4 regions of the Allorhizobium sp. Av2 genome follow, and region 1 is predicted to be linked to each of the others. Evidence: predicted binding sites of a transcription regulator. Region 1 holds the regulator's gene; each other region holds the start of a gene.
The links. The regulator LexA, encoded in region 1, represses DNA repair genes until DNA is damaged. The targets are predictions, from matches to a motif close to TGTTCNNNNTGTGTTCNG.

Region 2: the regulator LexA is predicted to act here: its motif matches at 6,254-6,271, upstream of FS819_RS09325 (ATP-dependent helicase).
Region 3: the regulator LexA is predicted to act here: its motif matches at 2,357-2,374, upstream of FS819_RS24885 (putative DNA modification/repair radical SAM protein).
Region 4: the regulator LexA is predicted to act here: its motif matches at 5,896-5,913, upstream of parE (DNA topoisomerase IV subunit B).

The regions. Positions count from the first base shown of each region.
Region 1 covers NZ_CP192696.1:1,703,137-1,710,960, reverse strand. Annotated here, with positions in the region: gene FS819_RS08215 (peptidylprolyl isomerase) at 1-1,237, opposite strand, end outside; gene gltA (citrate synthase) at 1,435-2,724, opposite strand; gene FS819_RS08205 (ComEC/Rec2 family competence protein) at 3,069-6,077, shown strand; gene lexA (transcriptional repressor LexA) at 6,058-6,777, opposite strand; gene FS819_RS08195 (pseudouridine-5'-phosphate glycosidase) at 7,168-7,824, opposite strand, start outside.
Region 2 covers NZ_CP192696.1:1,926,557-1,934,380, forward strand. Annotated here, with positions in the region: gene FS819_RS09295 (AsmA family protein) at 1-374, opposite strand, end outside; gene FS819_RS09300 (FAD-binding oxidoreductase) at 450-1,859, opposite strand; gene pstB (phosphate ABC transporter ATP-binding protein PstB) at 1,983-2,783, opposite strand; gene pstA (phosphate ABC transporter permease PstA) at 2,820-3,671, opposite strand; gene pstC (phosphate ABC transporter permease subunit PstC) at 3,681-4,655, opposite strand; gene pstS (phosphate ABC transporter substrate-binding protein PstS) at 4,964-6,013, opposite strand; gene FS819_RS09325 (ATP-dependent helicase) at 6,314-7,824, shown strand, end outside.
Region 3 covers NZ_CP192698.1:257,441-265,264, forward strand. Annotated here, with positions in the region: gene FS819_RS24870 (4-aminobutyrate--2-oxoglutarate transaminase) at 1-1,203, shown strand, start outside; gene FS819_RS24875 (hypothetical protein) at 1,655-1,882, opposite strand; gene FS819_RS24880 (hypothetical protein) at 1,929-2,192, opposite strand; gene FS819_RS24885 (putative DNA modification/repair radical SAM protein) at 2,379-3,611, shown strand; gene FS819_RS24890 (UdgX family uracil-DNA binding protein) at 3,608-5,086, shown strand; partial or broken gene FS819_RS24895 (IS6 family transposase) at 5,086-5,489, opposite strand; gene FS819_RS24900 (Lrp/AsnC family transcriptional regulator) at 5,813-6,268, shown strand; gene FS819_RS24905 (LysE family translocator) at 6,268-6,897, shown strand; gene FS819_RS24910 (Gfo/Idh/MocA family protein) at 7,044-7,824, opposite strand, start outside.
Region 4 covers NZ_CP192696.1:1,467,455-1,475,278, forward strand. Annotated here, with positions in the region: gene FS819_RS07095 (nitroreductase family protein) at 1-62, shown strand, start outside; gene FS819_RS07100 (flavin reductase family protein) at 62-667, shown strand; gene FS819_RS07105 (aldolase/citrate lyase/malate synthase family protein) at 656-1,381, opposite strand; gene FS819_RS07110 (DUF2336 domain-containing protein) at 1,456-2,592, shown strand; gene FS819_RS07115 (hypothetical protein) at 2,620-3,018, opposite strand; gene FS819_RS07120 (GNAT family N-acetyltransferase) at 3,153-3,638, shown strand; gene parE (DNA topoisomerase IV subunit B) at 3,687-5,810, opposite strand; gene FS819_RS07130 (alpha/beta hydrolase) at 6,112-7,005, shown strand; gene FS819_RS07135 (GGDEF domain-containing protein) at 7,034-7,824, opposite strand, start outside.

The DNA.
Region 1 (7,824 bases):
TGATGGCTTTCAGGCCAGCCTTGGTGGCGGCTTCCTCGAGGCTGGAACCGGAGGCGCGCATATCCTCAAACCGGTCATGCACGTCGTTGATCTGCTGGGCGGCGGCATTGGCGGCAAGATCGGCGCGAATCTGATCCTTGACTTCGTCCAGCGTCTTTGTGTGGCTTGGCTTGATATTGCTGACCCGCAGGATAACCGGGCCGAACGCGCCTTCAACGACGGGTGTCGTATCGCTATCTTTTGCGACTGCGAAGGCAGCATCGGCCAGCTTCTGGTCGGGAATATCCGCCCGGGTGAAATCACCCAGCAGCACATCTGTTGCCGTCTTGCCCTGGTCAGCGACCAACTGGTCGAATGTCTTGCCATTCTTCAACGATTGGGCAGCGGCTTCGGCCAGTTCCTTGGTCGGGAAGGTCAATTGCTCCAGCGTCCGGGTGCCAGCCACTTCAAATTTCTTGAGATTGGCGTCGTATTCCTGCTTCACCTGCTCGTCAGTCACGGCTTTCGGATCGGCGATATCGGCAGGCTCCAGCTTTACAAAGGAAAAGCTGCGATATTCCGGCGCGCGGTAGCGCGATTTCATCGTGTTGAACCAGGTTTTCAGAACCGTTTCGTCCGGTGCCTTGATCGGGTCGATATTGGCGGTGGTCAGCAACAGATAGTCGATGCTGCGGCTTTCCTGGCGATAAAGCTTCAGCGCATCAACAAGCACTTTCGGAGGCACGAAGCCTTCCGCTGTCGCATCGACGATCTGGCTGCGAACCGCGACCTTGGAACGCTCAGTGATATAATCCTGCTCGCGAATGCCGGAATTGCGCAGCCGCGAGGTGAACAATTGCCGGTCGAACTGGCCATTGGTGTTCTTGAACGCCGGATCGTCGCCGATCAGCTGCGCCAGACGGTCCTGGGAAAGGCCGAGATTCATGTCCGAGGCCAGTTGATCGAGAGCGGCACCAGCGACCAGTTGCTGGTAGACTTGCGACTCGATGCCGAGCGAACGGGCCTGCTCGCTTGTCAATTGCGTGCCGAAACGGCGGCTGAGATCGGAGATCTGCCGCTGATAAGCGAGGCGGAATTCGTTGGAATTGACGCTCTGGCTGCCGACCTTGATGACCTTGTCCGACGTATCGCTCATGATCGAGCTGGAAATGCCCCAGATCGCGAAGGATGCGACAAGCAAAAGAAGAAGCCCTTTTGCCACCCAGGTGCCGGCAGCTTTTCTCAGGATCACGAGCATCGGAACGAAAACCTCATCAATATTCTTCGCCGGATGCGAAGCAGTCGCCGTTGCTTAAAGCAATCCCTGAGCAAATTGAAGGCTTTCTTGGTGGAAAACCCCAATGCCATGGCATGAAACCTGTCATTTGCGGGCTGGCCCACGAAAAAGCCCGGCGAATTGATCGCCGGGCTTTGCATAAGACAGGATATTGCCGATCAGCGCTTGGCGACGGGCAGGTAGTCGCGCTTGGGTGCGCCGGTGTAAAGCTGGCGCGGGCGACCGATACGCTGCTGCGGATCTTCGATCATTTCGTTCCACTGCGCAATCCAGCCGACGGTGCGCGCCAGTGCGAACAGAACGGTGAACATTTCCGTCGGGAAGCCGAGGGCACGAAGCGTAATGCCGGAATAGAAATCGACATTCGGATAGAGCTTTTTCTCGATGAAATATTCGTCGCTCAAGGCGATCTTTTCCAGCTCGAGCGCGACCTGCATCAGCGGATCGCCTGCATTGCCTGTTGCTTCCAGCACTTCATACATGGTCTTCTGCATGATCTTGGCGCGCGGGTCGTAGTTCTTGTAGACCCGGTGACCGAAGCCCATCAGGCGGAACGGATCGTTCTTGTCCTTGGCGCGGGCGATATATTCCGGAATCCGGTCAACCGTGCCGATTTCCCGCAGCATGTTCAGGGCCGCTTCATTGGCGCCGCCATGGGCAGGGCCCCAGAGGCAGGCGATGCCAGCCGCGATGCAGGCAAACGGATTTGCACCCGACGAGCCAGCCAGGCGCACCGTGGAGGTGGAGGCGTTCTGCTCGTGATCTGCATGCAGGATGAAGATCCGATCCATGGCGCGGGCCAGAACCGGGTTGACCTTGTATTCCTCGCAAGGCACGGCAAAGCACATGTTGAGGAAGTTGGCGGCGTAATCCAGATCGTTCTTGGGATAAACGAAAGGCTGGCCGATGTGATACTTATAAGCCATGGCGGCGATGGTCGGCATCTTGGCGATCATCCGCAGGCTGGCAACCATGCGCTGGTGCGGATCAGTGATGTCGGTCGAGTCGTGGTAGAAAGCCGACAATGCGCCGACCGTACCGACCATGACTGCCATCGGATGGGCGTCGCGACGATAGCCTGAGAAGAATTTCGACATCTGCTCATGCACCATAGTGTGATGCGTGACGCGGTGATCGAAGTCTTTTTTCTGAGCAACTGTCGGCAGTTCGCCGTAGAGCAGCAGGTAGCAGACTTCCAGGAAGTCGCCTTTTTCAGCCAGCTGTTCGATAGGGTAGCCGCGGTGCAGCAGCACGCCTTCGTCGCCGTCGATATAGGTGATCTTCGATTCGCATGATGCCGTGGAGGTGAATCCGGGATCATAGGTAAACTTGCCGGTATGCTTATAAAGAGCGCCGATGTCGATAACATCGGGGCCGATCGTGCCGCTTCGCACGTCAAGATCGACGGCCTTGTCCTCAATCTTCAAGTTTGCGCTTTGTTCCGTCATGGTGATCCTCCGGATATAGGCGGGAGACGCAGCTTTCGCCTTGTCCCAGGTTAAGCGTTGCAATTAGCTATATGATCCAGAGGTTAATGCCAAGCTATCCAAAGGACAAAGTGTGCATTGCAATAAATCGGCACTTGCATTGCAGGCATGCGTTATTGCCAGAACTTCTTTTCTTGGTTTATACCCCCTTTCTCCTACAGCTTTTGATTGATAGTCTGGCGTTAGCAGCAAGGTAAGATGTGTTGCCGAATTATTATAAAAGCAATTTTCAGGGGCCTCGCCGCTCGTTTTCAATGCTTTGAAGGCGGGTGGCATAGCAGGGCACCGGGGCGACGGCAGGATCGATGCCGGATACGGCGGAATGGGAACTGGTCAGGCAAAAAGAAGCGCTTACCGCGCGCGCCTTGCCATGGGATCGGCGCTCTTCCAAAACCCTGTTTGACGAGCTTCTGCGGCGCCCGGACATAGAGCCGGAAGGCGAAGCGGAAACCCCTGATTTCGACGGGAACTTCACTGCATCGCCTCTTCTGGTCTCCCGCTGGCAGCGCTTTCTGCGTGCTATCCACCGGGACGCTCTGCAGGAGCTTGCCTATGGCCGGACATTTCTGTTTTTGCCCGTTCTGCTTGGGCTCGGTGCGATCTGGTGGTTTACCCGTCCTCAGGACCTTCCCCGCTTGCCGATCCTCCTGACTTTCTGTGCGGCCGGAGTGGTCTGGCTGCGGGTCCGCTACCGTCATCCTGTTCTGGCCGCTGTCTGCGGCATTGCAACTCTCGGTCTCGCCGGCATGTTGCTGGCCGATGTGCAAACCGCGCGGCTGAATACGATCATCATCGACAGTGCAGTGACGACGGTGGTGCGCGGGAAAGTGGTTTCTGTAGAGCCGAATGCGGACGGCAATCAAAGATATGTGATTGCACTGCACCAAACACGGTTCCCCAGCCTGAAGCGCATGCCGCAGCAGGTAGCGCTTCTGGCCCGCGGCGCGCATGAGCCCTTCAATCCCGGCGACTGGATCGAGGGCAGGGCGCGGCTCTCCCCGCCATCCGGACCTGCCTTGCCAGGCCTGAACGATTTTGCTTTTTCCTCCTATTTTACCGGCACAGGGGCGATTGGCTATTTTTATCAGCCTCCAAAGCGATTCCCGCCGGGACCAGACATCGCGCCGCCGGATTTTTGGGAACGAGCGGGAATCAGGCTTGATGAAATGACACAGGAATTGCGCAATGGCATTTCCGACCGTATCAGGGTCATCGTGCCGGGCGACGCTGGCGCATTTGCCGTAGCGATTGTGACCGGCGAGCGGCGCGGCCTTTCGGAGGAGGCCAATAACGATCTTCGCGTTTCCGGCCTTGCCCATATCATCTCGATTTCCGGTCTGCATATGGCGCTGGCCGGTGGACTGTTCTTCGTGGGGATCCGGCGCCTCTTGAGCCTTGTGCCTGGTATGGCGGAGGCCCGCTCGATCAAGAAGATTGCCGCAGCAGGGGCGATTGCCACCACGACCGGCTATTTTTTGATTTCCGGCTATGACATTGCCGCCCAGCGTGCCTATTTGATGATGGTCATCATGCTATCGGCGGCGTTCTTCGACCGGCCTGTGCTCAGCCTGCGCAATGCAGCGCTGGCGGCTATCCTGGTGATTCTCCTCTCGCCGTCGCAGGTGATGGGGCCGAGCTTGCAAATGTCCTTTGCGGCTACTTTTGCCCTGATCGCCGGTTTCGACCTGTGGCGCCAGCGCCCGCGATTGCCTCCCATCCTGCCGGCTATCCCGGTGCTGACAGTGTTGAAGCCGTTGATGACGGTGGTCAGCGGTATTCTGATGACCTCAGCACTTGGCGGTTTTTCCACCGCAATGTTTTCAGCGGCGCATTTCCATCGGGTAGGATTGCACGGGTTGGAGGCAAATCTTCTGGCCGCGCCTCTGATGTCGATGCTTGTCATGCCGGCGGCGATGATCGGTGTGTTGCTCATGCCTTTCGGTCTGGACCAATGGCCGATCCAGTTGATGGGGCTTGGCCTTGAGGGCGTGTTGCTGATTGCCAATAAAGTGGCGAGCTGGGGTGCGGGCTTTACCTTCGGCCGGTTCGAATGGTGGTTTCTGCCGGTCTCGGCGACGGGTCTGCTGATACTGACCCTGATGAAGACGCGGCTGAGGCTGATTGGTGTGGCAATGATGCTGACGGCGTTTGGCTATGAGGCGATAAAAACCGATCCGCCACTGCCTGATCTTGCCGTAACCGAAGATGGTCAACTGTTTGCTCTGTTTCGGACCGACGACCGCAATGTCTTGACCGTTGCCACCAACAAGAAGCGTCCGCCGGGTTTCGTTTTCAACCAATGGCGCTCAGTGCTCGACATTGCCGATCCGATTGCGCCTGAAATATTGCCCAAGCTGGCAGCTGTCGAAATGGAAAAAGGCCAACAGGGAGCGGGGGAAACAACGCGGGCCGGAAAAACAAAACCAAAGACGGGCGGCCAAAATGCCAAGGGAAGGGAGCCGGTCGAGCCACAACAGGCTATGGCGGAGATGAGGGTGGCAAAGGAGAAGGCCGATAAAAAACCTGATCTTTTCCATTGCCGCACCGATGCCTTTTGCCTGGCAAGACTCAGCAATGGTTGGACAGTCAGCCTGGTACAGAACCGCGACTATAGCCAGGCCGCCTGCGCCCTGTCCGACCTGATCGTCTCGACTGAGGTCAGTCGCGATGCCGTCTGCAAGGCGCCGATGGCATCAACTGCTTCCTCTGAAAACACCGGAATGACCGTTATCCGGGACGCTACGGAAGACGGCACTGGGTTGGACGTTGAAAATGAACGGATGATGGCCGATGATGATGTGCTGGCATCTGACAACAGCAGCCCGTCCGTTCGCTCCCAAACGATTAGCCGGACGCAAGCGGGAGAGATTTCTGCAGCCAGTGCAACTACGGTACCGGGGCAGGACGTTGCCGTGCACACGGATAGCCACGTGACGGGCGGTGCCTCAAACTCGGACCAGAATTCCCCGTCCCGAATAGAATCGGGTGAACCTCTCGCGTTCTCGCAAACCGAGAAGGCCGCTACCGCTGGAACGATGCTGTCACGTCCCCCGAAAGTCCTGACCCGTAACGATTTGCGACGGTTCGGTGCAATGGAAATCACGCTTGGTGATCCCGCCACACGAACGCTGCATATCGTTACGGCATTTCAAAATCAGTATCGGCCCTGGACTCGCCATCGTTATTTCGACTGGCGCAGCAATCGCTATGACCGGCCGGATGGTACGGCCCACGCCAATGTTCCATCTGCTGCCAGCGACGACGCCCAGTCAGGCGCTGGAGATGGCAGAGAGCTTAGTGATAGCGACGAATAAGACCGACGAGCTTGCCCTGGATTTTTACCCGGTCCGGTCCGAAAATCCGGGTTTCATAGGCCGGATTGGCAGCTTCCAGCGCGATCGACGCCCCACGGCGGCGGAAGCGTTTCAAGGTGGCTTCCTCGTCGTCTACCAGAGCAACGACGATATCGCCCGGATTGGCCGTGGTGGCGTTGCGGATGATCACCGTGTCACCATCGAGAATGCCGGCTTCGATCATCGAATCGCCTTTGACCTCAAGGGCGTAATGTTCGCCGCTGCCCAGCATTTCCATCGGCACGGAAATGTCATGGGTGTTGTTCTGGATAGCGGAGATCGGCACGCCTGCCGCGATACGGCCCATCACTGGTATGGATGAGGAATTGCGTACTTCCTCGACCGGTTTGGCCGGAGCGGATGGCACTGCCTGCAACTTGCCTCGGCTGCCTTCAATGACGGATGGCGAAAATCCTGTGCGTCGGGGCGGTATGCTGGACGTCATGGCCTCCGGCAGCTTGATCACTTCCAGTGCTCGCGCGCGATTTGGCAAGCGACGGATGAAGCCGCGCTCTTCCAAAGCGGTGATCAGCCGGTGAATGCCGGATTTGGAGGCGAGGTCCAGAGCGTCCTTCATTTCATCGAAGGAGGGCGGCACCCCAGACTCCTTCATGCGCTCGTGTATAAACAGCAAAAGTTCCTGTTGCTTGCGAGTCAGCATTGGGACCTACCCTTTGAATTATGAAACAAATACAGAACATACGCTATCTGTTCCAGTTGTGTTCCGCAAGTCCTTCTTGCAAATTTCCTTCGATGACGCACCGATAGACGGTCTTGAGAAGGAGCGGGACCAGAAGCATCCTTTAAATATGGGAGGTTGAGAGGCTCGTATCGAAACAGTAAGTCTTTGCTTTCTTGATCTGACGCCTGTCAGTTGGGAATTGGCAGAAAGAGAGAGAAAATGGATACTATCTAAAAGGTGAAATTGCAGAATGAAATTTTGTTGCAAGTCGGTGCAGCACGCATAGGCAACGGTAAAACAACGACAATAATCTGTCGCAGAGTTTGATCGGGGACATTATCACCCCCGATCCGCTTCGATATCAGTGGCTTACAGCATCGCGACGGCAATTTCCGCTGCAAGACGCGCGTTGTTTTCCACCAACGCGATATTGGTAATCAGGCTGCGGCCGTCGGTGAGGTGATAGATTGCGTCGAGCAGGAAAGGCGTCACGGCTTTGCCGGTGATTTCCTCGCGTTCGGCAGCGGCCAACGCCCGGCCAATATAGATTTCCATCTCCTCGCGCGCAATTTCGTCTGCTTCCGGCACGGGATTGGCGATCAACATGCCGCCGTCGACGCCCAATTGGTCGCGTACCTTCTGGAAATTGGCAATTGCCGCCGGGCTTTCCAGTTTGAGTGGGCTTTTCAAGCCCGATTCTCTCGACCAGAAGGCTGGAAACTCGTCGCTGTCGTAAGTCACGACAGGTACGCCACGGGTTTCCAAGACTTCCAAGGTCTTGGGAATATCAAGAATGGCTTTTGCTCCGGCGCAGACGACGATGACCGGAGTACGCGCCAGTTCTTCCAGGTCGGCTGAAATGTCGAAGCTTTCTTCTGCGCCACGATGCACGCCGCCGATGCCGCCGGTGGCAAAAACTGAGATGTTGGCGCGGGCGGCGGCGATCATCGTCGCGGCTACCGTGGTAGCGCCGGTGCGGCGTTCGGCAATGGCGTAAGCGAGATCGGCACGAGAGACTTTTAGGAC
Region 2 (7,824 bases), 220 kb from region 1:
AACCAATCCAGCGAACCGTCCGGCAACAGTCTCAGCCGCACATTCGGCTGCTCGATCCGCATGGCGAAAATCCGCGCTTCGCCGGATAGAAACGGCGCAAGCTCGGCATCCATGGAAAACCGCGCCACATGCGCCAGCGTCTTGCCATCGGTGCCCGGCCCGACCGTAACGTCATTCATCGTGATCGACGGAAACGGCAGGATACGTGCCTCGACAGCGCCGTGGACCACCACCTTTTTACCGAGAAGACGGCTGGCCTGATCCTCGAAATCCTTGCGGAAATCCGTCCAGTTGACGAAAAGCGGCGCTAGAAGCGCGGCAAACAGCGCCACCACGACCAATCCGCCAAACGCGATGAACAGTCTGCCTAGCACTGCGACTCCCTATGGTGTTTCATGCCCGTTATCATAACGGCTTACTCATTATCGTAACGGCTTTAAGCCTGCGGATCAAAGCCGGAAGATCTTGCCCGGATTAAACAGATTGTCGGGGTCCAGTCCACGCTTTACCTGGCGCATCACATCCAATGCGCCGCCAAGCTCAGCTTCCAGATAGGACATCTTGCCCTGACCGACCCCATGTTCGCCGGTGCAGGTGCCATCCATGGCCAGCGCACGGTCGTTCAACCGCGCCATGAACGCCTCTACCTTATCGACATTCTCAGCGTCCTTGTCGTCGAACAGGATCAGCAGATGGAAATTGCCATCGCCGACATGGCCGACAATCGGCGCCAGAAGCCCGGTCTCTGCAATATCGGCCTGGGTTTCAGCCACGCATTCCGCCAGTTTGGAGATCGGCACGCAGACATCGGTGGACAAGCCCGCCAGCTCCGGGGCCAGCGCCCGGCCTGCCCAATAGGCGTTGTGACGTGCTTTCCAAAGTTGGGCGCGCTCCTGCGGATCGGAGGTGAAGCGCAGGTCTTCAGCGCCATATTCCTCGGCAATGGCGGCGAATTGCTCCGCCTGCAGGGCCACCGTCTGCTCCGTGCCATGAAACTCCAGAAACAGCGTCGGCCTTTCCGGTAGACTGAGGTTGGAATAGGCATTGCAGGCCCGGACCTGCATGGCATCGAGCAGCTCGATCCGCGCCACGGGAATGCCCATCTGAATGGTCATGATCACGGCGTCGCAGGCCGATTTAACGTCAGCAAAGGCGCAGACCCCGCCACCGATCTTTTCGGGGATGCCCTGAAGTTTGAGAGTAATCGAGGTGATCACCCCGAGCGTGCCTTCGGCACCGACAAACAACCGTGTCAGGTCATAGCCCGCCGAAGATTTACGGGCGCGGTGGGCGGTGCGGATCTCTTCGCCATTGGCGGTCACCACCGTCAATGCCATGACATTGTCCTTCATCGTGCCATAGCGCACCGCATTGGTACCGGAAGCCCTTGTCGAGGCCATGCCGCCGATGGAGGCATTTGCCCCGGGATCAATGGGGAAGAACAGACCGGTATCGCGCAGATAGGTGTTCAGCGCTTCGCGCGTCACGCCCGGCTGGACGGTGCAGTCGAGATCCTCGGCATTAACCTCGAGAACCGTGTCCATCCGGGTGAAATCGATGGAAATACCGCCATGCGCCGCATTGACCTGCCCCTCCAGCGAAGAGCCAACCCCAAACGGCACCATCGGCACCTTATGCTGGGCGCAGATCCGCACCACGGTCTTCACATCCTCGGCGCTTTCGACGAAGACCACCCCATCGGGCAATTGCGCCGGCAGATAGGTGGTGGTGTGGGCATGTTGCTCCCGGAAGGACTGGCCGGTCTGGAACCGCTCGCCGAAGGACTGCTTGAGCAGGCCTAGAACGGTTGCGATCCCATCCTCGTTGCGAACTCCCGCCACGACATCCTTCCTGCTCATGCCCGTCTCCCTGCTATCTCGAACCATTTTGTCAATTGGTTGCAGGTATGGCCAGAGCAGACAGGCTTGTCCAGTCATTGCGGCAGGAATAGCTGATATCCCGTCATCGGCATCGCGGAACGATCAGCCGAACCGACCCGTCACATAGTCGCTGGTGCGCTGGTCACTTGGGGCGCTGAAAATCGCTTCGGTGCGGTCGAATTCCACCAGTTCGCCCAGATACATGAAGGCGGTATATTGCGAGATACGCGCCGCCTGATGCAGATTATGGGTGACGATGGCGATGCAATAGGTGGACCGCAGGGTTTCGATCAATTCTTCCAGCTTGCTGGTCGAGATCGGATCGAGCGCCGAGGCTGGTTCGTCCAGCAGCAGCACGGACGGCTTGACGGCAATGGCGCGGGCAATGCACAGGCGCTGCTGCTGCCCACCGGAAAGCCCAAGACCGCTCTGGTGCAGCTTGTCCTTCACCTCGCCCCAAAGCGCTGCCTCCTGAAGGGCTGCTTCAACGCGATTGTCCATATCCGGCTTGGAAAGCCTTTCATAAAGGCGAATGCCGAAAGCGATATTCTCATAGATCGACATCGGAAACGGTGTCGGCTTTTGAAAGACCATGCCGATCTTGGCCCGCAACCGGTTCAGGTCTTCCGATGGGTTGAGAATATCGCGTCCGTCGAGCAAAACCTCGCCCGTCACCTTCTGACCCGGATAGAGATCGTACATCCGATTGAAAATCCGCAGCAGGGTCGATTTCCCACAGCCGGACGGGCCGATAAAGGCGGTGACCGTGCGATCTCGCAGGCCGAGATCGACATTTTTGATCGCCTGATAGCCGTTCTGGTAATAAAACGACAGCTGCTTGGCCTCAACCTTGATAGGGCGGCCGATATCGGACGGATTGAAGGCTTGCAGAGGTGCGCGCATCAGGGGCGTCCTTGTACCCGTATCAGACATTTGCATCTATCTTTCCTTCTTTCCGAACAACAAACCCGCCGACAGGCTTCGTGCGACGATATTCAAAACCAGGATCGTCACCGTGATCAGCAACGCCCCGCCCCAGGCCAGCCGCTGCCAATCCTCATAGGGGCTCATGGCGAACTGGAAAATCACAACCGGCAGGTTGGCGATCGGCTGGCTGAGATCGGCGGTCCAGTATTGATTGTTGAGCGCGGTAAACAGCAAAGGTGCCGTCTCGCCGCTGATCCGGGCGACAGCCAGAAGCACGCCGGTCAACATGCCGGAGCGGGCGCTGCGCCAGATTACCGAGGTCATGATTTTCCAGCGCGGCGCGCCAAGCGCTGCGGCCGCCTCGCGCATCGCATCCGGCACCAGCGCCAGCATATCCTGGGTGGTGCGGTTGATGACCGGAATGGCAATCAACGCCAGCGAAGCGGCACCGGCATAGCCGGAGAAATGCCGGAACGGCACGACCAGCAGCGTATAGACAAACAGGCCGATGACGATGGACGGTGCGGCCAGCAGGATATCGTTGACGAAGATCGCCACCATGCCAAGCTTGGTGCCGCGCCCGTATTCCGCAAGATAGGTGCCGGCCAGAATACCGATTGGCGTTGCCACCACGGTTGCCAGCAGCGTCATCATGAAGGAGCCGTAGATGGCATTGGCAAGACCGCCATCGGAACCCGGCGGCGGCGTCATCTTGGTGAAGAGGTCAAGCGTGATCGCTTGTAGACCATTGCTGAACAGCGTCCACAGGATAGCCGCCAGAACGGCGAGACCAAGAATGGCCGAGGCCAGCGACAGGCCAAGGGCGATACGGTTGACGAGATAGCGGCGGGAAACAATCGACATCGGCTGGCCTCAAAAACTTTCGCTGCGCCCGATGAGCCACTTGGCAAGCGCCAGCACTGCAAAGGTAATGAAGAACAGGATGAGACCGAGCGCCACCAGACTGGACGTATAGAGATCCGACGTCGCCTCAGAAAACTCATTGGCAATCGAAGCCGAAATCGTCGTGGCGGGCGACAGCAGCGAGGTGGCGATCCGGTGTGAATTGCCGATCACAAAGGTCACCGCCATGGTTTCGCCCAGCGCCCGGCCAAGGCCCAGCATGACGCCACCGATCAAGCCGCGCCGCGTATAGGGAATGATGATGTGGAAGACGACTTCCCAGGTGGTCATGCCCATGCCATAGGCCGATTCCCTGAGCAGCACCGGCACTGTGCCGAACACGTCGCGGGTGACAGAGGCGATGAATGGAATGACCATAATCGCCAGCACGATCCCCGCCGTCAGAAGACCGATGCCATAAGGTGCGCCGCTGAACAGCAGACCGAGAACAGGCAGATGGCCGAATGTGGCAATCAGAGCTGGCTGCACCACGGATTGCATGATCGGCGCCAGCACAAAGAAGCCCCAGAGCCCGTAAATAATGCTGGGAATGCCAGCCAGAAGCTCAATGGCCGTGCCGATGGGCCGTTGCAGCAGCGGCGGACACATTTCAGTGAGAAAAATAGCGATGCCGAAGCTGACGGGAACGCCGATCACCAGGCCGATAACCGAGGTAATCAACGTGCCGTAAATCGGTGCGGCGGCCCCGTAAATGTCCTTGGCCGGGCTCCAGCGTTCGTTCCACAGGAAGGATAGGCCGAATTCGCGCCAGGTCGGCAAGGATTCGATCAGCAGCGACAGGAATACCCCGAGCAATGCGACCATAACCAGCATGGCGCAAAGCCAGGTGGCGCGGATGAACACTGCATCGGCAAAGCGCACCCGCTTGGCGGCAGCTGTTCTTAGCTCGTCCTCGCTCATGGTCGGTTGATGGGTGGCAGTCATGCAGAAACTTTCTCGCAGGAGCTTTTTGGCAGGCCAAGACGCAAATAGCGGGCGGTGGAACCATCCGCTCAGACTGCTGACAAAGTCCGCATTTATCCTCGACGTCATGCTCGGCCTTGTGCCGAGCATCTAAGCACGTTAATTTAATCAACAACGTCAATTGCTTATTCAGCGACGGCAGACCCTCGGGACAGGCCCGAGGGTGACGAAATGCCGAGATCGAAATTTGGCAATAAACTGAGCGGGCGGTGGAACCGTCCGCTGTCTTCTATCGAAATTTCGGAATGCCCGACCTTAGATGGCCCCAATTACATCGCCTTGAAGACCGGCTTGCCGTCCTTCTGGATGCTATCCCAGGAGTTTTCGATCAGCTTCACAACCGGCTTGGGAATAGCGACATATTCCAGCGCCTTGGCTTCACCGGTGCCATCCTTGTAGGCCCAGGCGAAGAACTTCAGCGCGGCTTCGGTGGCGTCCTTGTCGACAGGGTCCTTATGGATCAGCACCCAGGTGGAAGCAGCAATCGGCCAGCTCTTTTCGCCGGGCTGATTGGTGATGACGACATTGAAATTCTTGGCACCGGCCCAATCGGCATTGGCAGCGGCAGCAGCAAAGCTGTCCAGCGAAGGCTCGACCACCTTGCCGGCGTCATTCTTCATCTTGGCATAGCCAAGCTTGTTCTGGATCACATAGGCATATTCGTTATAGCCGATAGCGCCAGCCGTCTGCTTGACCGTGTTGGCAACGCCTTCAGACCCCTTGGCACCGATACCGACCGGCCATTCGACAGCAGTGTCGGAGCCGATCTTGCTCTTCCACTCGGCGGAAACCTTGCTGAGGTAATCGGTGAAGTTGAAGGTCGTGCCGGAACCGTCGGCGCGATGCACGACAACGATGGCTTGCTCAGGCAGCTTGACGCCCTTGTTGAGGGCTACAATCGCCGGGTCGTTCCACTTGGTGATCGTACCCATGTAAATGGCTTCGAGCGCCTTGCCATCCAGCACCAGTTCGCCCGGCTTGACGCCTTCGATATTGTACATCGGCACGATGCCGCCCATCACCATCGGAAACTGGGTCAGGCCGTTCTTGGTGAGTTCTTCGTCGCTCAGCGGCTTGTCGGTAGCGCCGAAGGTGACGGTCTTGGCTTCGACCTGCTTGATGCCGCCGCCGGAACCGATGGACTGATAGTTCAAGCTGATGCCGGTCTTGGCTTTGTAGGCTTCACCCCATTTGGAAAACACAGGATAGATGAAGCTGGAACCGGCACCGGAAATATCGGCGGCAAAAGCCGCACCGGTAAAGGCGACCGAAAAGGCGGCAAGCGCCGCACCCGTGGCGATCTTTTTCATGAAAGTCATCGGAATAATCCCCGTGTTCGTCGAGCAATCTCTCAAAGCCCCAGCGGCTTTTCGAGCGACACTGGAATTGGCGTAAGTCGCTTCCATGAAGCTTTCGTGACAAAATTCCGACCAGCGAGCGGCATCACGCGGCTGTGATTTTCAGGCAAGCTGGCGTGATTTTCCTTCCATTTGCAATCAGGTTTCTGACCGTCTTTTAAGGGAGGTTTTTTCCTCTCTTCACTGACCCACCGCTGAATCTGGAATGAAACAAGAACGTTTTCACTGGCCTTTCGAGGTAGAATCACTACATTGAAGGACATGAGCAACGGTTTTGACGATATTCCCTTCTTCGACGAAGAGCCTGCACCCCGCACCTCCCCAGCGGGAGGAAAGGCCACGGCTACGCCGGAAAAGGAAACCACGACGCCTGCGGGCGGCGGATTGGGCATTGCAGCGCGGGCCATGGCCGCGCGCGACCAGAACCGCAACCCGGATTATCTCTCCGGCCTCAACCCGGAACAGCGCGAAGCGGTCGAAACCCTGGATGGTCCCGTTCTGGTGCTGGCCGGTGCAGGCACCGGCAAGACGCGGGTGTTGACCACCCGTATCGCACATATTCTGGCCACCGGCCGCGCTTTCCCCAGCCAGATCCTCTCCGTGACCTTCACCAACAAGGCAGCCCGCGAGATGAAGGAACGCGTCGGCGTCCTGGTTGGCGGCGCTGTCGAGGGCATGCCGTGGCTCGGCACATTCCACTCCATCGGCGTCAAGCTTTTGCGCCGCCATGCCGAGCTGGTCGGCCTGACCTCGGATTTCACCATTCTCGATACCGATGACGTGGTGCGGCTGATCAAGCAGATCATCCAGGCCGAAGGGCTGGACGACAAGCGCTGGCCCGCCAAAATGTTTGCCGGAATGATCGACGGCTGGAAAAACAAGGGCCTCGACCCGGCGCAGATCCCCGAAGGCGACGCCCGCGCCTTTGGCAATGGCAAGGGCCGCGAGCTTTACGCCGCCTACCAGGCCCGGCTGAAAAGCCTGAATGCCTGCGATTTCGGCGATCTTCTGCTGCACCCGATCCGCATGTTCCGCGCCAATCCGGATGTGCTGAAGGACTATCACCAGCGCTTCCGCTATATTCTTGTCGATGAGTATCAGGACACCAACACGGCGCAATATATGTGGCTGCGGCTGTTGGCCCAGCGGCCAAGCAGCAGAAGCGCTGACGGCAAGGTCACAAACGGCACAGTAAACATCTGCTGCGTTGGTGATGATGACCAGTCGATCTATGGCTGGCGTGGGGCCGAAGTGGACAACATCCTGCGCTTCGAGAAGGATTTTCCGGGCGCGAAAGTCATCAAGCTGGAGCGCAATTACCGCTCGACAGAGCATATTCTTGGCGCTGCCGGGTTCCTGATTGCCCATAACGAGGGGCGTCTGGGCAAGACGCTGTTTACCGACCGGGTCGATCCGAACGACGAAAAAGTCGTGGTGCATGCCGCCTGGGATTCGGAGGAGGAAGCCCGTGCAGTTGGCGAGGAAATCGAGCAGTTGCAACGCAACCAGCATAAGCTCAACGACATGGCCATTCTGGTGCGCGCCTCCTTCCAGATGCGCGAGTTTGAAGACCGGTTCGTAACGCTTGGGCTGAATTACCGGGTTATTGGCGGTCCGCGCTTTTACGAGCGGTTGGAAATCCGCGATGCCATGGCCTATTTCCGCATGGTCTGCCAGCCCGCCGACGACCTGGCCTTCGAGCGGATCGTCAATACGCCGAAGCGCGGGTTAGGCGATACCACGGTGCGCACCCTGCATGACTATGCCCGCAA
Region 3 (7,824 bases), on a different replicon from region 1:
GAGCGGGCCGAAAATGCCGAGATCTGGGACGTCGAGGGCCGCCGTTATATTGACTTTGCGGCCGGGATCGCCGTCGTCAATACCGGTCATCGCCACCCGAAGGTGATTGCTGCTGTGAAGGCTCAACTCGATTGCTTCACGCATACCTGCCATCAGGTCATCCCCTACGAGAACTATGTGCGCCTTGCCGAGCGCCTCAACCAGGCCGTGCCGGGAAATTTCGAGAAGAAGACGATTTTTGTGACGACCGGCGCCGAGGCGGTCGAGAACGCCGTCAAGATCGCCCGGGCAGCAACCAACCGTTCTGCCGTCATCGCCTTCACCGGCGCCTTCCACGGCCGCACCTTCATGGGCATGACGTTGACGGGCAAGGTTACCCCCTACAAGGTCGGCTTCGGGGCGATGATGCCGGATGTCTTCCATGTCCCCTTCCCGGTCGAACTGCACGGCCAGACGATAGAGGATTCGTTGGCTGTGCTCGACAAGCTCTTTAAGGCCGACGTCGATCCGGAGCGCGTTGCAGCCTTCATCATCGAACCCGTGCAGGGCGAAGGCGGATTTTACGAAGTACCCCGGCTTTTCATGCAGAAGCTGCGCCAGATTGCCGACAAGCACGGAATCCTGCTGATCGCGGATGAAGTCCAGACAGGCTTTGCGCGCACCGGCAAGCTTTTCGCCATGGAGCATTTCGGCGTCGTTGCCGATATCACCACAATGGCCAAGGGCCTCGGTGGCGGCTTCCCCATCGCGGCTGTTACCGGCCGGGCGGAGATCATGGACGCGCCAGGCCCAGGTGGTCTGGGCGGCACCTATGGCGGCAATCCGATCGGCATCGCCGCCGGCAATGCCGTCCTCGATGTGATTGAGGAAGAGCAATTGGCAGATCGCGCCATGTCGCTCGGCAACCGCCTTAAGCAAAGACTTCATTCGCTGTCGGATGCCGTGCCTGAAATCGCCGACATCCGCGGTCTCGGTTTCATGAACGCCGTGGAATTCAACCTGCCCGGTTCCAAGACACCGGATGCCGAATTCACCAACAAGGTGCGGACCATGGCCCTGGAAAAGGGGCTGATTCTTCTGACCTGCGGCGTCTATGGCAATGTCATCCGCTTTTTGGCTCCCCTGACGATCGATGAGAAAACCTTCAGCGAAGCGCTCGATATCCTCGAAGAGACATTGCGCGCCTGCACCAGGAACACTTGACGCTATGATTTCGGACGGTCTCCTGTCCAAGCTCTAGCGATCAGAACCGACTTGGACATCTGAACAGCCAGCCTATTGATTTGCATGTGTCAGCTGACCGGAAATATCAGGTCAGCTTTCAGTGCAAATCAATAATTGTTGGGCTTGGCGCAAATATAAATAATAGAAAAAGCCCGCCATATTACAAATGCAATCCATCTTTGATGTAAAAGCTGACGCAGAACCTGTTCAATACATCTGCGAGCCGTGTTAACCGGACGCGATAGAGATGGTGGATGCATCGGTTTTTCCGGTTTCACGATGCGGCTCAACGAAAAGGCACTCGAGCACCCAACCTATCCGGCTTGTAATACGATAGCGCCCTGCCTCAATGCAACGCTCCACCGTTCCCCAGGCTCCTGAGAGATCAGCGCGAAGACGCAGAAGAGGGAGTGGCCGACGTCGCTTGCGCCTACGCGCTCACCGCTCTCAGAAGCGAGATTGTCGTTGCCTGCGCCGTTTTCGGGATATCCGCATATCCCTCTCTGTACTGAAGTTTCCTCATAACCGCGCGCGCGAAGCCTGGATCCATTCGCTCCGCCACTGCCAAGGCAGCGGTGGCCTTGTTCTTGAATGGCAGGAGAGCTTCGATAACGTAAGTGTCGCCATATGCCTTGGCGACGCAAGCAATATCGAACATGTCGCGTGGTCGAAGAGGCTTTCCCATTGGCTCATCAGCACAGCCCTCAAGCGGCGAGAGCAAGCGGGTATCCGGCGAGCTGCGAGAATTTCTGGGCGATCTCGGATGCAACCCCGTGATCGATGTTCATCTCATCCAGAAACTGTTGCTGGAGATCTGCTTTCACTTCGGAATAGAATGAGAATGCCGAAGCATCGAAAGTCTCAACACTCGCGAAATCGGCAATCTTGGACGCGAGTTGCGCAGCCGAAAGGTCCGTCCCGTAAGGGGCGTTCAAAGTCGACAATACCTTAAACGCAACGCTCGACATCGTTATCACCACCATTTCCAATCAACTATATAAGACCTACCCGTTAAAAACGCAAGAAACACCGCAGGCGCAGGGCCTTCAGGCTATCATCCGTGCCGGGACGCGGACAGAGCCTCCTTCTAGGAGATCGAACTGTAGACTGCGCAAATATTGACAGACACGATTAGAACATTTAGTGAACATTGTATGAAAAAGTCACTCAAAGAACGCCTCGCCATTCTGTCGGATGCCGCAAAATACGATGCGTCTTGCGCCTCCAGCGGAACGACAAAGCGGAACGCGGCAGCTGCGGGCGGGCTGGGATCGACGGAGGGCTCCGGGATCTGCCATGCCTATGCGCCAGACGGGCGATGCATTTCTCTTCTCAAAATCCTGATGACGAATTTCTGTATTTACGACTGTGCGTATTGTATCAACCGGTCGTCCAGCAACGTTGAGCGGGCGCGGTTTTCGGTTGAGGACGTCATCTGGCTGACACTCGAATTCTACCGCCGCAATTACATTGAGGGTCTCTTTCTGTCCTCTGGCATCATCCGCTCTTCCGATTACACAATGGAGGAGATGGTCCGCATCGCTCGCGAATTGCGCACGACACATAATTTCCATGGCTATATTCATCTCAAATCTATTCCCGAGGCATCGCCGCAACTGATTGAAGAGGCCGGGCTCTACGCCGATCGCCTTTCGATCAATATCGAATTGCCGACCGATGCGGGCATCGGGAAATTCGCCCCGGAAAAGCGGCCCGACAACATTCGTCAGTCGATGGGCAATTTGCGCTTGAAGATCGAAGAAATGGCCGACCCGACCCTACAGACCAAGCGGCGAAAGAGGTTCGCACCCGCCGGGCAAAGCACCCAGATGATCGTCGGCGCCGACGCTGCCGACGATGCGACCATCCTTGGCACCAGTGCGAGGCTCTATGGAAGCTATGGCTTGAAGCGTGTCTATTATTCCGCCTTCAGCCCGATCCCGGATTCGTCGAAAAACCTTCCGCTGATCAAGCCGCCGCTGATGCGGGAGCATCGACTGTATCAGGCAGACTGGCTCTATCGATTCTACGGGTTCGACATCGCAGAGATCACGGCGGCACGGCCAGACGGCATGCTCGATCTCGACCTCGATCCGAAACTGGCCTGGGCGCTTGGCCATCGGGATCGATTTCCAGTCGACATCAATCTCGCCGACAAGGAAGCGCTTCTGCGTGTGCCTGGCTTCGGCACAAAGACCGTCACATCCATTCTCTCAACACGGCGGTTCAAGCGGCTGCGGCTCGAGGATATCGGGCGTCTCGGCGTGTCCTTCAAAAAAGTCCAGCCGTTCATCATTGCTGAGGGTTGGACGCCGCATCGCTTGATCGATCGCGCCGACTTGCGGGCGATGTTCATGCCGAAGCCCGAACAATTATCGTTATTATGACTGAGACCTGCTTTCTCGAAGGTCGCGGTGATCTGTCTGAATGGCGCGAGGCCGCGCGACGATGCCTACAGGCCGGGATCGAACCAAAGGCAATCGACTGGCGGCTTATCGGTGATGAACAGGGCTTGTTTGGTGCTGATGCAAGCCAATCCAAAGAGGGCAGCACGCCAAGCCCGGCAGAACCCACAGGTGGAACGGCGCAGATGTCCGTCCCAGCAGCCTTCCTTCAGCTTGCAGAAGCCGTTGTGTGTCATTCCGATCCCGGCCGCTTCGCATTGCTGTATCGCCTTCTCTTTCGGTTGAGGCAGGAAAGGCAGCTTCTTGAGGTGAAGACGGATGCCGATGTGGCGCTGGCGTACCGGATGCAGAAGTCCGTGGGGCGCGATTATCATAAGATGACAGCCTTCCTGCGCTTCAAGGAAGTGCCATTGCCTGTTGGTGTTGCAGGCCGGCGGCGCTTTGTCGCCTGGTTTGAGCCTGACCACTTTATCGTTGCGCGCGTCGCGCCGTTTTTCCAACGTCGGTTCAATGACATGGATTGGATTATCCTGACGCCCCACGGGTCCGCGTCCTGGGATGGCCAGACACTTCTGACGTCGACCGAACCGGCGGTAAAGCCTGATATACGCGATGAAACCGACGATCTCTGGCGCATATATTATGCATCCATCTTCAATCCCGCCCGCTTGAAGGTGAAGATGATGATGACGGAGATGCCGAAGAAATATTGGAAGAACCTGCCGGAGGCAGAGCTTATTCCCGGCCTGATTGCCGGGGCGGAAGCCAAGCTGATGGATATGGCCCGTCGCCAAGCAAGCGAGCCGCTCCCTTTCCATCATCGCCTCCAGGACGCCGCCGCGCGTGTGCCCGCAGCGCCAGCGGCTGAAGCGGACACGATAGACGCGCTGCGCCAGGAAGCCCGACGCTGCAATCGATGTGATCTCTCCTGCCGGGCAACACAGACCGTGTTTGGCGAAGGGCCTGTCGATGCAGAGATCATGATCGTTGGAGAGCAGCCGGGGGACCAGGAGGATCTCGCAGGCAGGCCGTTCGTCGGACCGGCGGGCCGCGTGTTCGACGAGGCTCTGGCGCAGGTCGGCCTGGACCGGCAGGCGCTCTACGTCACCAACGCGGTGAAGCATTTCAAGTATGAGCCACGGGGAAAGCGCCGTATCCATCAGCGCCCGAATATCGCAGAGGTGCAGCACTGCAGGTGGTGGCTCACCAAAGAGATCGATATGGTGAAACCGAAACTGATTGTCGCCATGGGCGCGGTCGCGCTGTTTTCGCTCACCGATCGAAAGGACCGTTTGGAGGATGTCCGCAGCCGGCCAATTGTCATGGACGAAACGCGACATCTATTCGTCACCGTTCATCCCTCCTACCTGCTGCGTATTCCAGACGAGATCAAGAGAAACGAAGAACTCGCGCGCTTTCGAGACGACATAAGCCAGATCGGTAGACTTGTTGCATAAGGGGATCGCTTCTTTCCTCTGAGAAGTTTCCGCATCAGTCGTTTGGCGGCCTTGGTATTGCGGTGGCTCTGCACCGCCCGTCGATAACGAAGCCATCTTGATCGACAGCGCGCCACAGCCAGTGTTTCTTGGCGCCAATCGAGATGACGACCCTATCGAGCTGTCAGTTGTCGCCAAGCCGGTCGGCGGATCGTCTCCGGATATCGTTCGCAAAGTGACGGCCGAATTGCTCCACCCAGAGACGCACTGTCTGGTGCGAAACGATGATGCCATGCGCCGCCAGCAGATCTTCGACCATGCGCAGATTGGGTGGAAAATGAAGATAGAGCCACACGGCGTGGGCAATCACTTCAGCTGGAAACCGATGGCGACGATAAAGGCGTTCACGAGGGACTTGGGTCATACTGAAAGATCGCACAGGTCTACCGCCGACAGGTTAACTCTAGGGTGCCGACAGAACACATCGGATGTTGTTCAGCGGCATTACGCACGCTTCCTACCGCAGGACAAGGCGGCGCTTGCGGTGAAAATCCTCAATCAGGTTTAGGAAGCTGCATAGCGGGTCGGATGAATAGCTGATCCGCATCTGCCTGGACGTCTGTCATCTTCGCCTTGAACGGACACGAGCCGTCACCTGTGTTTGGCAGATTCCATAAATAATAAGGCGACCATAAGGAAGCCACATAATATCTTGTATTTGATAAAATTACGTGGTTTTATGCGGATATGGATATCATAGACCGCAAAATAATCAGTCTTCTTGCCGAAGACGCCCGCCGCTCGCTTGCCGATATAGGCAGTATCGTCGAGCTTTCCGCGTCGGCCGTGAACGAGCGCATCAGACGCCTGACCGCGAGTGGGGCGATCCGCCGTGTCACCGTTGATGCAGATCCATCCGCATTCGATTTGCCGGTGATCGCCTTCGTGTGGATCGCATTGGCGGCGGATGCGGACGAAGCCAGCTTTCGTACCTATGCAGCCTCTCAGTCCGCTATTGCGGAATGTCACCATGTAACCGGGCAATGGTCCTATCTGATCAAGGTTCATGTTGCGTCGCTGGTGGAAATCGAAGCCTTTCTGGCGGCAATGAAACAGAACAGATTCCTTGCACGTAGCGAGACAATCATCGCTCTCTCATCCGTGGTGCCAGGACCATTCATACCGAAGGGAAGTTTGGACTGATGGAACTGACACTCATTTTGAAAAGCATTGTGCTTGGTCTTGCTGTCGCAGCCCCGCTCGGCCCCATCGGCGCCTTGTGCATCAACCGGACCCTTGAACGTGGGTTCTGGGCCGGGGTGGCGGGCGGCTTTGGGACTGCTCTGGCGGATGCCGTCTACGCCAGTCTCGCAGCGCTTGGTTTTTCCGCTTTCGCGGCGACCCTCGCGACAATCGATACGCCGCTCAAAATCATCGGTGGACTTTTCATGGTGTGGCTCGGCTGGAAAAGCCTGAAGCCCAAACCTCTCGCGGACGCGGCCAAGGTTGGAGCGCGCGATCTTTTCGGTACCATCGCTGCAACCTTTTTCCTGACGATCACCAACCCCGTAACCATTCTGTCCTTTGCAGCAATTTTCGCGGGTCTTGGCCTTGCTGACGCATCGGGGGCGACAAATGCATTTTTCGTGGTCGCAGGCGTTTTCCTTGGCTCGTTGCTGTGGTGGTTCCTATTGAGTGGCGGCATTGCATTGGCGCAACAGCGCCTTCCCTCGAGTTTTGCCCGCTGGGTGTCCCGTTTGTCCGGACTGATATTGATCTCGTTCGGGCTTTTTGCCCTCGGTTCAATTGCTTGGGGCATGATTGCTCGATGAAGATGCACGACGTTAGCGATTGGTGTCCGTCAACACATTCACCGGAGCTGATGGTAAAGATAAGACGACTGAACTTTGATTGACACAGATGCGCGATCTGTCACCGTGCATTCCCGCGATTAGCGCGATACCAGGCGTTGCAATCATCAGTCCGTCTTGCGTGCCGCAGCGATAATGGCGGCAAACAGATCGAGATCAGCCATGGAATCCGATGGTGGCGTTCGGTTCTCGCCACCTTGCGTTACTGCCGCATAAAAGGCTCTCAGCTCGACATCAAATGGGTCTTGATAAAAGGGACCAAACCGGGTGAGGCTGTTATCGTGATCCGTGGAGTTCTGAACATCCAGCATCATCGGCAGATTGCGGATATAAGGGGTTGGATATTCAAAGGCCAGGCGATTGTAGCGGGAGTTGATCTCGAAACCGGCTTCAAAGCGCACGACATCGCCGATCATGCATTCATAAATTGCGGTAAAATGGCCGTAATCAAAGAGGGCTGTGATCTGGCTACCACCCTGCTTGATCTCGGCGGCAATCACACGCTTGGGACTGCCCAGCAGATCACGCATGGCCGAGAGGGAATGAGAGGACAGCCCTGTCAGGACTGAATACGCCGTCTGAAGTTCTGCGGATGCATTCGGGCCAAGCACGCTGTCCATCATCGCGCCGCGCAACTGGCGACTTTCCTCTATCAGGCTTGCCTCAATATCGCCGTTGGGTGTGACAACCGTATCTGTTTGGCGAAAATACCAGGGGCCTTCGCAGATGACGTCCCGGACACGAACATAGGTGATATCGGCAAAGGCCGGTAACCGCTTTTTCGCCTCCACAAACGCCGGTGCAAATCGGCGCATATAGCCAACCATGGCAACGCAATCCGTCTGCTCCATCACATCACTGAGTGCGGCGAGGTCTTCCATCGCCAAA
Region 4 (7,824 bases), 240 kb from region 1:
TTGTCGAGCGCCCGCGCCCGAGCATAGATGACGTGGTGAGCTGGATGGGAGACACGGATTGATGTTTTACGAAACCAAGACCAATGCCCATGGCATGGCGCACGACCCGTTCAAGGCCGTGGTCTCGCCACGTCCTATCGGCTGGATCGGATCGAAGGGCCGGGACGGATCGTTCAACCTGGCGCCCTATTCGTTTTTCAACGCCATTTCCGACAAGCCGAAAATGGTGATGTTTTCCTCCTCCGGGCGCAAGGACAGCCTTCGCAATGTGGAGGAAACCGGCTGCTTCACGGCCAACTTCGTCAGCAGCGACTTAGGCGAGGCCATGAACCGGTCTTCGGCACCGGCAGCTTATGGCACCAGCGAATTCGAGCTTGCCGGGCTGACCCCCGTCATGGCCCGGCTGGTGGACGCGCCTTATGTGGACGAAGCCTATGCCGTGCTGGAATGCAAGGTTACCGAAGTGATTTCGCCAAAGACGCTGTCGGGTGAACCCAGTGAGAATTTCGTGGTGTTCGGTGAAGTCGTCGGCATTCATCTGGCTGACAGTGCCATGCGCGATGGCCGGTTCGATGTAACGCTGGTGCAACCCCTGTCACGGCTGGGCTATCTGGACTATGCGGCCGTGACCGAAGTGTTCCAGATGGTACGACCGTCAAAGGCCTGATTTTCCCGGCAAGGCGGCGCGGATCGCTGCCACCGCCTTGCCACCATCGCCGATCAGCGCGCTAAAGCCGCGCTTGACCAGACCGGCTGCGGCGTCAGTATCTTCGGGGCTGCATGGGCGAACGAAGGCAGGCAGATTGGCGCTGGCGGCGGCCAGTTGCACGAGACTGCGGCAGGTTTCCAGCACCGGCTGTGCGTGGCGCGGTGTCTCGGCCTTGATATTGGTGACGACCGCTTTTTCATCCAGGCCAAGGCCGAGCAACCTTGCCGAACTGGCGGCGATATCGGATGCCTGAAAAAAGCCGGAAGGGTCGCCGCCGAGAAGGGCAATGAATGGTGTGCTGCCATCGGCAAGCCCGGCTCTCGCTTCCTCGACCCGCAAGAGCGCATCCAGCCGCTGGCTATCGGCGGCCGTTGCGATATCCGTCAGCATCAACCCATCCGGCTCCAGCGCCATCAGCCGGGCGAGAAGAGTGGCGAAGTCATCATGGTCCAGCCGGGCGGAAAGATGAAACAGCACGGGCAGGGTGGGTGAGGGGTTTTTTTGTCGCCAGCTGGCATATACTGCGGCTGGATCGGTGCTGCCAAAAACCAGTGCGTCCGGGGAGGCTGGCGACGACTCTTGTTTTGTCTCGATCAGCAATAGCGCCTGGCAAGGTTTCTCCTTGAAGAAAAGCAAACGCTGATCCTTCCGATCTTCATGGTTAATCGACATGGTGAACCAATCTTAAACTTTTCTCGCATACCATAATGGCAATGGGTCGGGTTTAGTTTTGATTGGGGTTGTCAGTGCTTGTAAAGGCTTTCTTTCGCTGGTCTGAAACCGCAAAGGCGTGCGACCGGGCGAAGGCCGCCAATGCGCTGGGCCGGGCCTATCTGCATTCCCCGATGACCGAAGACGACCGGCGCTCCACCTACGTCGCCATGACCTATCTTCTGGACGATCCCTCACCCAAAGTGCGGCTGGCGCTGGCCGAGGCGCTGGCCTGTTCGGCTGAGGCGCCGCGCGCCATCCTGATCTCCTTATGTGAAGACCAGCCGGAGATCGCCTCTCGGGTCATTCTCTGCTCGCCCGTGCTGCAAGACCGTGACCTGGTTGATCTGGCCGGTCGAGGCAGCGGCATGACGCGGGCCTTCATTGCCGCGCGTCCACAGCTTTCCTCTGCCGTTGCCGCCGCCCTTAGCGAGATTGGCGACCTGCCGGAATGTCTGGTTCTGCTCGATAATCCCACCGCCGCCATTTCACCTTTCAGCCTACTGCGACTGGCTGAGCGCCACGGCACCCATGACGCGGTGAGGGGTGTCTTGCTGGAGCGGCTGGACTTGCCGGGTCGGGCGAGGCACCTGCTGGTTTCACAAGCCAGTCAGGCGCTTGCGGCCTCCGGCCTACTGCGATTTTCCCTTGGGGAAAGCAAGCTCACTCGGCTGAACCGCGAAATCGGCGTCAGCGCAGCCGCAGTGATTGCCGGTGAAGTCAGCTTTGATGAAATTCCCGATCTGGTCGAGCAGATGCGCATCAATGGCCAATTGACGCCCGCCTTGCTGATCGAACTTCTGTGCCGAGGCAAGGTGGATTTCTTCGCCAGCGCCATCGAATCGCTGAGTGGTTTGCAGGAGCGCCGGGTGCGCTCGATTCTGGCAACGGGCCGCATGCATGCTGTGCGGGCGCTGCTTCTTTCAGCCGGTCTTGACCACACAATCGCACCGCTGTTCGTTGAAGCCGTGCTGCTTTGGCGTCATGCTGTGCAGACGGCGACCCATGGTGAGATCGGCAGTATTTGCCAGCCGCTTCTTGCCAAGGGCAGCAAGCTGGCGTCGAGCGAAGCAGCGCGGCAATTGTTGGATCTGGTGGAAACCATGCTTCACCAGGACGAGCGCCGACAGGCCCGCCAATATGCCGCACATCTTGTGGTCGATGCAGCCTGATCTCTTCTGGGATGTGGTCGTTCCGGTTTATTTGGTCAGTTTTTTCGCAGCCCAAGCATAGGTATCGGTGACCACATGCACCGGGGTGGTGAATACCATCTTGATATCCTCCTTGCCGGGCAGAACCTGTTTTACACTGTTGATGGCACGATCAGCCAGAGACCGCTTTTCAGCTTCAGGTACCGGATCGGTTGGTGTTGCTGGGACCGCTGTCACGGTTGTCTGTGGAGGTGTCACCGTCTGCTGCTGGCAAAAGGCAACGACGCTGGGGAAATTCACATTGGAATATTGGCCCAGCACATTTTCCGTATCGCGATTGCACAATTCCACCGAAACCCAGCGCTGCTCGGCGGTGGCGATATACTGGCATTGGCTGACGCTGTCATTGCATCCCAGAATGGTCATGATCACGAGTGAGGCTTGCATCGGCTCGTCCTTCCAGTCAGTAAAGTTATCAGTAACGCAACAAGATTGGCGCAACCAAGACCAATCGGCCCTCGAACAGAAAATTATAACGCATAATCTGTTTTGTCCGGTCGGAGGTCTCTCAGGATCGATAGATGTCCGTGAACAATCCTCTTTTGGCAATCACCATTGAGCCGCCCCGCCAGCCCGACGTGATCCGGTTGCTGGATCTCTCCGATGCTTATATGGCTGCTCTCTATCCAGCGGAAAGCAACCATCTTCTCGACGTGTCATCCCTGGAAAAGCCTGATGTCCATTTTTTCGTGGCGCGCCATGAAGGGCAGGTGGTGGGCTGTGCCGCAATTGTCGAGGCTGGCGATGGCACGGCGGAGATCAAGCGGATGTTTGTCGACCCGCAATCAAGAGGCCTGTCCCTCGGCAAAAAGCTAATGACGGCGCTGGAAGACCAGGCAAAAAAGCTTGGCCTTGAAGCATTGCGCCTTGAGACGGGCATCAGCCAGCCGGAAGCGATTGGTCTTTACCGAAAGGCCGGTTTTGAGGAAATCCCGCCATTCGGCTCATACCGTCCCGATCCGCTCAGCCTGTTCATGGAAAAACGCCTGGAAAATCCATCAGCTTGAATAGCCGAGCCCAAAATCTGTTTGGTTTCAGCCGTTCCTGTTGAAAGGTTAAATATCCAGATTTTCCGCGAAGGCTGCCCGGTCTTGAATAAACCGGAAGCGGGCTTCCGGTTTTGTGCCCATCAACGCGTCCACGGCATCACGGGTGCCTTCGAAATCGACGTCGTCGATCTCGACTTTCAGCAGCATCCGCTTGGCCGGGTCCATGGTGGTTTCCTTCAACTGGGCTGGCATCATTTCGCCGAGACCTTTGAAGCGACCGATTTCGACTTTCTTGCCTTTGAAGGTGGTTTCCATCAGTTCGGCACGGTGGGCGTCGTCGCGGGCATAGACCGTCTTTGCGCCCTGCCGGATCACGTAGAGCGGCGGCACGGCGAGATAGAGATGATTGCCCCGGATCAGTTCCGGCATTTCCTGATAGAAAAACGTGATCAGAAGTGAAGCGATATGGGCGCCGTCCACATCGGCATCGGTCATGATGACGATGCGCTCATAGCGCAGGTCTTCATCACGATATTTGGTGCGGGTGCCACAGCCAAGCGCCTGGATCAGGTCCGCGATCTGCTGGTTGGCCATCAGCTTTTCACGGCTGGCGCTCCCGACATTGAGGATCTTGCCGCGCAAGGGCAGAATGGCCTGGTTGGAGCGATTACGGGCCTGCTTGGCAGAGCCGCCAGCCGAATCTCCCTCAACGATGAACAGTTCCGCGCCCTCGGCGGTGTTCTGGGCGCAATCCGCCAGCTTGCCGGGCAGGCGCAGCTTGCGCACCGCGGTCTTTCGGTTGACTTCCTTTTCCTTGCGCCGCCGCAGCCGTTCCTCGGCCCGCTCGATCACCCAGTCCAACAGCTTGGCTGCTTCATTCGGATTGTCAGCCAGATAATGGTCGAACGGATCGCGCAGGGCGTTTTCGACCAGACGCTGCGCCTCGACCGTCGCCAGCTTGTCCTTGGTCTGACCGACAAATTCCGGTTCGCGGATGAAAACCGACAACATGCCGACCGCCGAAATCATCACGTCATCGGTGCTGATTTGCTGGGCACGCTTGTTCTGGGTCAGTTCGGCATAATTCTTCAAGCCTTTGGTCAGCGCAATGCGCAAACCGGCCTCATGCGTGCCGCCTTCTGGGGTCGGAATGGTGTTGCAATAGGAATGAACCTGCGGATCGCCGCCATACCAGGTGATCGCCCATTCCATCGCGCCATGGCCGCCGGTCTTTTCGGTCTTGCCGGCAAAAATTTCGCGGGTGACGGTAAATTCCTTGCCCAGGGTCGCGGCCAGATAATCCTTCAACCCGCCGGGGAAGTGAAACACTGCCTTATCCGGGATGTCGCCGCCGGTGGTCAGGATCGCCGGATCGCAGGACCAGCGGATTTCCACGCCGCCGAACAGATAGGCCTTGGAGCGGGCCATGCGGAAAATCCGGCCCGGATCGAATTTCGCGTGATCACCGAAGATCTGCGGATCGGGGTGAAAGCGCACCCGCGTACCACGCCGGTTATGGACATCGCCCAATTCTTCCAACCCGCCCAGCGGCACGCCGCGCGAAAACCGCTGGCGATAGAGCTTGCGATTGCGGGCCACTTCCACTTCCAGCAGATCAGACAGCGCATTGACGACGGATACGCCGACCCCGTGCAAGCCACCGGAAGTCTCATAGGCCTTGCCGTCGAATTTGCCGCCCGCATGCAGCTTGGTCATGATCACTTCAAGGGTGGATTTGCCCGGAACCTGCGGATGCAGCTCGACGGGAATGCCGCGACCATTGTCGGAAACCGTCAGAAAGCCTTCGGCATCCAGATGGACATCGATGAAATTGGCATGGCCTGCCACCGCCTCGTCCATCGAATTGTCGATCACCTCGGCAAACAGATGGTGCAGGGCCTTTTCGTCCGTGCCGCCGATATACATGCCGGGACGCATCCGCACCGGCTCCAGCCCTTCCAGAACACGGATGGAGGACGCGCCATAATCGTCGGGATTGCCAGTGGAGGCGGGCGTGGCTGAGCCGAAAGCCACTGCCTTGGCCGGGGTTTCCGGCTGGGCGGCAGTAACAGTCGTGGCACTAGCCGCCGCCACATCGGCAGCACCTTTCTGCGTCTTCGCCGCCTTGGGGGGCGTCGACGGCAGGGCAGCGAAAAGGTCGTTGTTATCGTCCATGATCTTGTCTGTCATTTGCTTGTGGTCTTCAGCGGAGCACCGTGAAGAATTCTGTCTCGCGATAGGGCATGTGCCCGTCAGTCTCTGGCCCGTGCAGCACAGTTTCCGGTTTGTTCCTGATTAGCGCATATTCTCGGCAACAATCAACCGATTGCGTTCAAGTACGCCCATTCCTTTATTGCCTGTTGCGGCAAGGACGCGGGAGAATTATGTCGCACTTGGTCAAACCATGTCCATTCAGCCTGTTTTCAAGGAAAACTTTTGCGTTTCTCGTGACGGCGTGGCAAGGCTGCGCCGTTAAGGAGACCTGATCCCGATGCGGATGTCCACAGTTCATTTGTTCGCCCCCGTGGTTCTGGCCGCTCTTTGCTCGGTCGCCAGCTCTTTGCCTGCAACGAGTGCGCCCGCCTTTAGCCTCAAACCGTTCAAGGACGAGCTGTTTTCCGGCCAGACCGTGCTGGAAAGCCGCGACAAGGGCGATTTCCAGACCATTGACTATCAGGAAATGCGCGACATCAATGGCCGCGACGAAATTCCTGAGCGCCGGGTCAAATCCGCCTACGTCTCGCTTGGTGTGCGTCACCAGCAAAAGGACGAGACGCTGGATCTCGGTGATGCCGGCAAGCTGGACGTAACGAGGACCGGACCTGCTGATGGTGCAGCCTTCACGGTGATCTTCATTCACGGCCGGGGCGGGGACCGCCGCCTTGGAGCCGATGACTACAAATTCGGCGGCAATTTCAACCGGCTGAAAAATCTCGCCAGCGACAATGGTGGAACCTATTACGCACCTTCCGTGCGATCCTTCGACCAATCGGGGGTAACGCAGGTCGCCGCTCTGATCGATTATGCCTCGGCCCATTCCGGTGGGCGTCCGGTGGTGGTGTCCTGCGCGTCCATGGGCAGTTTCATCTGTTGGGGCCTGACCCGTGACGAGCGAATCGTTGCCAAACTGTCCGGCATGGCCATTCTGGGCGGAGCCAGCGATCCGGATTTTACTGCCAGTGCGGCCTTCAAACGCAAGCTGCCGATGTGGTTTACCCATGGCAGCCGCGACAGCGTCTACGCCGCTGGCGACCAGATCGCGCTTTACGAACGCCTGCACCGCACCGGCTATCCAACCCGTTTCACGTTGTTTCTGACCGGTTCTCATGGGACGCCGGTGCGCATGACCGACTGGCGCGCCGTTCTCAACTGGCTGATCCGCTAGAAACTCCTGTTTTTGGGAGCGCCGGGTTTCAGTTCTCCCTGGCAAATTCCAGATCGAGCTGCGTTGACCCGCTCACGCAGACACGATTGCGCCCGCTGCGCTTTGCCTCGTAAAGGGCCGCGTCGGCGCGGTTCAGCAGGTCTTCCAATGAAGCTGTTGCCGTGGGGCCTTCCGCTACGCCCAGACTTGCTGTTGTCACCTGGCCCCTGCCTTTGCCCAAGTGCGGGATGTTCATGCACTCGATGGCCTGGCGGATGGCCTCTGCTATCGCACAGGCGGTGTCGACATCGGTATTTGGCAGCAAAACGAGCATTTCCTCGCCGCCGTAGCGAAAGGCGAAGCCTTTTTCACCGGCATTGTCGCGAATACACTGGCTGACGGTGCGCAGACATTCATCCCCTTCCAGATGGCCATGCACATCGTTGTAAAGCTTGAAATCATCGATATCGAGCATGATGGCGCAAACATGTTTTGCCGGCATTTTGCCTTTCCACATGTCGGTCGCAACCTGCACCAGCGAGCGACGGTTCAGCAGTCCGCTCAACTCGTCACGGGCGGCATTGTGTTCCAATTGCTGTTGCAGCAGGCCGGCGCGCAGCCTGTTGAGGAAATTCATTCGATCGGCATGTTCGAGAAAATAGGCACCGAGCGCCAGGAAAATTGCGATTGTGATGTAGAAACTGATCAGCCCGCTATAGGTGATGTCGTCGAACGAGCCGTTCAGCTTTGCGGTTTTCAGCAGTACGCCGCACATCAGCGTCAGGCCGATCACCACGATATGAAACCGTGGCCGCAGCGCAATGACGAAGAACAGGAAAG